2 regions of the Thioalkalivibrio sp. ARh3 genome follow, and region 2 is predicted to be linked to the other one. Evidence: predicted binding sites of a transcription regulator. Region 2 holds the regulator's gene; the other holds the start of a gene.
What was found. Region 2 encodes FliA, which starts transcription of late flagellar genes. Its sites were predicted from a motif close to GCTAAAGTTNNNNNNNNNNCNGCCGATA; they were not measured.

Region 1 (3,206 bases), on a different contig from region 2:
TTCGTCGTCATCGCGTCGATCACCCGCGTGCGCAGGCGCGGGTTTGGGGCCTGGCGCATCGCGTGCAGGAGCTCCGGGACGCTCTTGTAGCCGAACTCGTCCAGCAGCCGCGAAAGACGGCTCGACACGAGATACTGACGGCTGTCGCCCAGCACCAAGCCACAGCACTCGGAGAGGAAACGCGAGAACTCCTCGTAGTCGCGCGAATCGATCACGAAGTCATCCCTGAAGCTCGGAGATACGGACGAACAGGCACGTTGATGACGAATCCTTGACAGCGGGGCCCAAGAATCCAACCGGGGCACGACCGCCCCCTGCTGGACGGGTGCAGTATACGTGCAACCGCGCGCCCGCTGACAGCATCACACCAGGTAATGGAGGCGGCGCGCGATGGCCGCCGGCGCTCACACGGCCGGCAATCCCCTTCCGCCCCCATGCCACAACGCTTGAATCTGCCGATTGACACAGGCCGCGGGGACACCGGTTTCAATCCTTGCGGGTCTGCTCAAGCACGGCTTCGGCCAGCTCATCGGGATTGAACTTGGACAGGAACGCATCCGCCCCTGCCCGCTTGACCATATCGGTATTGAACTCCCCGCTCAGAGAGGAGTGGAGCAACACCCTCAGGTCCTTCAGCCGGTCGTTCGTCCGAATCCGGGCCGTCAGGGTATAGCCATCCATCCGCGGCATCTCGATGTCCGAGATGACCATCTCCACCACATCGCCCACATTGCCGGCCTCGGCCTGCTCTTCAAGATAGTCCAGTGCCTCGCGACCATCCTTGAAGACCAGGTATTCCCAGCCAAGACCCTTGATGGCACCCTCGATCTGCTTGCGGGCGACCAGCGAGTCATCGACGATCACGATCTTGCGCTTCCCGATCCGCTCGCGCTCTTCGTCGGCCTCCGCGCGCACCGCGTCGGACACGTTAATGGGCAACGGATTGACGATCGACAGCACCCGTTCGACATCGATGATCTCGACCAGCTTGTCGTCGATCTCGGTCACGGCGACCAGGAAGGACTCGCGCCCGGTCCCCCGTGGTGGCGACTTTACGTCTTCCCAGTTGACGTTGACGATCCGGTCCACGGCCGAGACCCAGAAGCCCTGCACCGACCGGTTGAATTCGGTCACCACCACCTTGTGGTCGTCCGTTTCGCCCACGGCCGTGCGCAGCCCCATCGCGCGTGCAAGGTCAATGATGGGGACCGTCCCGCCTCGCAGGGTGGCCACACCCCGCACGACGCTCAGTGAACCGGGAATCTGCCGCAACGGTGGTGAAGGGATGACCTCGCGCACCTTGAACACGTTGATCCCGAAGGTCTGCGAGCTCCCCAGATGAAACAGGAGCAGCTCCATACGGTTCTGCCCCACCAGCTGGGTCCGTTGATTCACATCGTCAATGAATTGACTCATTGCCCTGCACTCCCCCTTCGCCCGGCGACTCGCCACCTCGACCCGCCGGACCCAGTGTGCACCCCCAGGACCGGCGCTGTCATGCCACAAACCGCCGCTGTATGCCGATTGCATGCGTTATTGACCCGGTAACGGCCACGCCCCGCCACTCTTGAGGATGCAACACTAACCGTCTGGCATGTTTTCTGCTTGTGTCTGCCCGAAAACCTCTCGATTATCGACGAGCCGGCGCGCACGCAGACCATGAATGAGCCATTTCTCCAACCCGTTGTTCGCTCCCGGTGGCTCGCGGCCGCGGCAGGGATCTTTCTGGCCCTGGGATCCATCCCCGCTCAGGCGGAGATCGAGGCGGTGGAGAACATCCGTCTGGCGGCCGAACGTTTCATCCATGACGAGCTCGACATCACACCGGGGGACGAAGCGGTGGAGGTCCAGATCGGTCGTCTGGACAATCGCCTGCGTCTCGCGCGCTGCAGCAAGGCCCTGGAGACGCAGTTCCCGCCCGGCGGACGTCGCGACGGCAATACAGCGGTCCAGGTGCAGTGCGAAGCACCCGTGAGCTGGTCGATCTATGTGCCGGTTACCGTCGAGCGCTATGCCGAAGTCCTGGTCGCGAACCGCAACCTGCGACGCCAGCACACGATCCTGCCGGGCGACCTGCGCACCAAGCGCATACAGACCTCGCGGCACGCCGGCAGCTATTTCGAGGACAAGGGTGAACTGGTGGGGCTTCAGACCCGACGCAACATCCGCCCGGGACAGATCCTCGGCCAGCAACACGTGACCCAGCGCGAGGTGGTCAGCCGCGGCCAGCGCGTCACCATACTGGCCGAGAACGGTTCGGTGGCGATCCGCATGCAGGGCGAGGCGCTGGAGAATGGCGTCCTCGGCGACCGCATCCGCGTGAAGAACAGCTCGTCGGGGCGCATCGTGGAAGGAGAGGTCCTGGAGTCCGGACATGTCCGCGTGGCCCTGTAGAATGGCGGAACATCGCCATGGATCGCCGCCACGAACTGTGAAGCGATTCGAAAATTCATACCTCAAGGGGCTACAGTTTCAGCCGGTGCTGCCGTAAACCTCTGCAGTAGAATTGCAAAAACAGGAAACCGAACCATGGATATCAAAGGCCCGAACAACCCCGGCCTGCGCCCGGACGGCAACACCTCGAGCGTAAAGGGCCGAGACGAGACCTCCCGGCCCGACGCAGGCGCCCAGGGCAACTCCTCGGCGCCGATACGCCAGGACGACTCCGTCACCCTGACCGGTGCGGCGCAGGCGATGAACGCCGCCTCCGGGGCCGCCAGCAACGCCCCGTTCGACGAGGCGCGGGTCGCCGAGTTGCGCGAAGCCATCTCCAACGGCGAGTACCCGGTGGACAACGAACAGCTGGCCGATCGCATGATCGAGCTGGAAAGCCTGTTGCGCTAATCGAGACCCGACAATGTCGCCCGAACAGCGCCACGCCTTTCTCCGCTCGCTGGAGGCCTCGATCCGACTGAGCCATCAGATGGAGGACATCCTGCTGCAGGAGACCCGCGCCGTGGAATCGCGCGCCCCCGAGACCCTGCGCGAGGTCGTGGCCCAGAAGCAGACGCTCCTGCAGGAGCTGGAGACCGAGAGCCGGCGACAGCGCGAAACCATCGAGGCCGCCGGTGAAACCTACACGCCCGAGGGACTCGCGCGGCTGTTCAGCCGGCTCGAGAGCGGCGCCGAGCTGGAGGACCACTGGCAGGCGCTGCGCCGTTCGGTGGAGCGCTGCAATACCCTCAACCAGGGCAACGCCCGACTCA
Region 2 (3,206 bases):
ATCACCACGGAAACTCTGCAGGGCCTCATGAAGGTCACGCGTCAGCTTGCCGAGCTCGTCGAACAGTTCGCGATCATACGGACGCGCAAGGTCCTGAATCAGCGCTCGCGCCGTGACGTCATCCCCTGCTTCAAGCACCTGAACAAGCTCGCGCGCGCGTGCGAGCTGCTGATCCCCCACCGGTTGTTCCTGGTCTGTCATCCAAAGCCCCTTGCTCGCTCCTCATCCCGGACGTACCGACCGGGACTGCCCCCCCTGGCCGAGGCTTTGCTCGTGCCCGAGGATCCCGCCTGCCATACCCCGATTACCCCTGAGATTCAATGCGTTCGAAGATTTTATCGATCTTTTCCTTGAGCGTTTCAGCGGTAAAAGGCTTTACCACGTACCCGTTTACGCCCGCCTCGGCCGCCTCGACAATCTGATCACGCTTCGCCTCCGCCGTCACCATCAGTACCGGCATCGTCTTCAGCTTCTCGTCGGCGCGCACCGCCCGCAGCAGGTCGATGCCCGGCATATTGGGCATATTCCAGTCAGTGATCAGGAAGTCGAAGTCGCCGTTCTGGAGCATCGGCAGGGCCGTGCTGCCGTCATCGGCCTCATGCGTGTTGTTGAAGCCGAGATCACGCAGCAGGTTCTTGATGATCCGCCGCATCGTGGAGAAGTCGTCCACGATGAGAATTTTCATTCCCTTGTCCACAGGTCACTCCGGGATTAATTATGCATGTGGGTACTAGAGCGTGGCCGTCAGAATAACTGCAAAGCCTCGCCATCTTCGAGCCAGGAACCCAGACGTGCGCGCAGCCGGATCACGGCCTGACTGCGGATCTGGCTGACGCGCGACTCGGTCACGCCCAGCACCGCGCCGATCTCGCGCAGATTGAGTTCCTCGATGTAATAAAGCGAGAGTACCAGGCGTTCACGCTCGGGCAGATCACCCAGCGCGGCGGCCAGCTCTTCGCGAAACTCCCCGGCCTCGATCGTCCGCGAGGGCGAGGCCTCCGCCCCCTCGATCACCCGGTCGGCATCGCCGTCGGTGCCGCCCAGATCGTCCAGCGCGAACAGATGGGCGCCGGCATGGTCCTGCAGCATCGTGTAGTACTCGTCGATCGGGACTCCGAGCTCCTCGGCCACCTCGACCCCGCGTGCCGCGCGCCCTTCCCGGGCCTCGACCGTCTGGATCGCCTCGGCGATCTTGCGGCTGTTGCGATGCACCGAGCGCGGCGTCCAGTCGCTGCGCCGCAGCTCATCGATCATCGCGCCGCGGATACGGATCCCCGCATAGGTGGCGAAGGTCGCGCCCTGCCCGCCCTCGAACTGCCGCGCGGCCTCCAGCAGACCGATCATGCCCGCCTGGATCAGGTCATCGACCTGGACCGAGGCAGGCAGACGAGCCATAAGATGGTGCGCGATGCGGTGCACCAGCTCGATATGCTCCGCAACACGCTGCTCGTGGCCGGCCGCGGCGACGCTTTCGTAGCCTGGTAGTCGATTACGCGGCGACATCATGCGCTCTGCAGCATCCGTTCGACAAAGAATCCGACGCCACCATCGGCGCCGCGACCCACCGGCCAGCGATCGACCGTGCGGGCAAGCTCGGTAAAGGCCTTGGCCGCCGGGCTGCCCGGATACTGCTGCACCACCGGCGCCCGCTTCTGGACGGCCGTGCGCAGATTCTGGTCCATCGGGATGTATCCCGCCAGGTCCAGGATGACCTCCGGCAGATAGTTGCCACAAACCGTCGCGAGCTTTTGCAGCAGGCGCTCGGCTCCGGCTCGGTCCTGCACCATGTTCGTCACCAGGCGGAAACGCCGCAAACCATGGTCCCGGTGCAGGACCTTGATCAGGGCATACGCATCGGTAATCGACGCCGGTTCGTCACAGACCACCACCAGGGTCTCCTGGACGGCCCGGCAGAAGGTCGTCACCGACTCCTGCAAACCCGCTGCGGTGTCCACGACGAGTACGTCCAGCGGTTTCGAATACGCGCTGAATGCATGAATCAGCCCGTTGTGCTCCACCTGCGAGAGGTTGGCCATCGCGGCGATCCCCGACGCCGAAGGGACGACCTTGATCCCTTCGGGACCCTCCACCAGGATCTCCTCCAGCCCTTCCGCCTGTCCGGTTACCAGGTCATGCAGCGTGCGCTCCGGTCTCAGCCCGAGCAGCACATCGGCGTTCGCCAGCCCAAGATCGGCATCGAACAGCATCACCTCGCGACCCAGCCGGGCAAGTGCGACGGACAAGTTGACCGAGACATTGGTCTTGCCGACACCGCCCTTTCCGGAAGCAACGGCGATGACCTTCAACGGTGGATTAGTGCGTGGCATAGCGTCCCTTCCCCACTGGATGAATCATTTCCAGGGCCCCGCCATCCGGCGTCCCGCGCGCCGACGCCACGTGGCTGCGCGTGCCGGCGAGCTCCGCGAGCGTCTGATCAGTCCATCGTTCATCGCGCGAGGCACCACGCGCAGGACGCTCTTCTTCACCGAGCGCACGCCGCGTCAGATCCCCCGTCTCCACCCGGTGGAAATCTTCCGCGATGCGTTGACCATCGCTGACAAACGTGAGCCCAAGGTGCTGGTCGAGCAGTACCGACAACGTCTCCCCCAATTGTTCGGCCTCGTCGAGTTTGGTCAGCACCAGGGCCGATGGCTCCGTCTTCCGGAACGCCTCCAGCACCCTTTGCAGTGCCGCCGCCTGGGTGGTCGCGGAGACGACCAGCCAGCTCTCGCACCGGATACGGTCCGGCCAGCCGGCGAACAGCGACTCGTCGCCCACCGCCGCAGGTGCCTGCCCCGCCGTGTCGACCAGAATCAGGTGCCCATCCTCGGCTCGCCCGGTCATCTCCCGCAACTCGCGCGCGCCCTGCAGCACCCGCAGTGACACCCCTGCCATCTGCGCGAAGGCCTGCAGCTGGCGTGTCGCACCAATGCGCTGCGCATCCAGGGTGACCAGCGTAACCGAATCCGGCCCCATGCGGCGGATCTGGCGCAACGCAATCCGCGCAAGCGTGGTGGTCTTGCCCACGCCCGTAGGCCCCACCAGTGCCAGCACGCCCCCTTCGTCGAGGATATCGGGATGGCGCGTGGCAATTGCGCCCGACAGGCGTGCACGCAGGCGCTCCCAGGCCTGCTCTACGGTACTGTCATCGAGGATGCTGCCCGCCAGGCTGCGCGCCAGTGCCTCGCTGAAACCCCGGTCCATCA

Region 1: C995_RS0106325 (chemotaxis protein) is a predicted target of FliA. The motif match lies at 1,546-1,573, and genes of this name have one in related genera.

The regions. Positions count from the first base shown of each region.
Region 1 covers NZ_KB897948.1:321,340-324,545, forward strand. The annotation lists gene C995_RS0106320 (protein-glutamate O-methyltransferase CheR) at 1-215, opposite strand, end outside; gene C995_RS0106325 (chemotaxis protein) at 487-1,416, opposite strand; gene flgA (flagellar basal body P-ring formation chaperone FlgA) at 1,660-2,394, shown strand; gene flgM (flagellar biosynthesis anti-sigma factor FlgM) at 2,530-2,844, shown strand; gene C995_RS0106340 (flagella synthesis protein FlgN) at 2,858-3,206, shown strand, end outside.
Region 2 covers NZ_KB897949.1:132,378-135,583, forward strand. The annotation lists gene C995_RS0107565 (protein phosphatase CheZ) at 1-201, opposite strand, end outside; gene cheY (chemotaxis response regulator CheY) at 305-685, opposite strand; gene C995_RS0107575 (RNA polymerase sigma factor FliA) at 745-1,506, opposite strand; gene C995_RS0107580 (MinD/ParA family protein) at 1,503-2,327, opposite strand; partial or broken gene flhF (flagellar biosynthesis protein FlhF) at 2,487-3,206, opposite strand, start outside.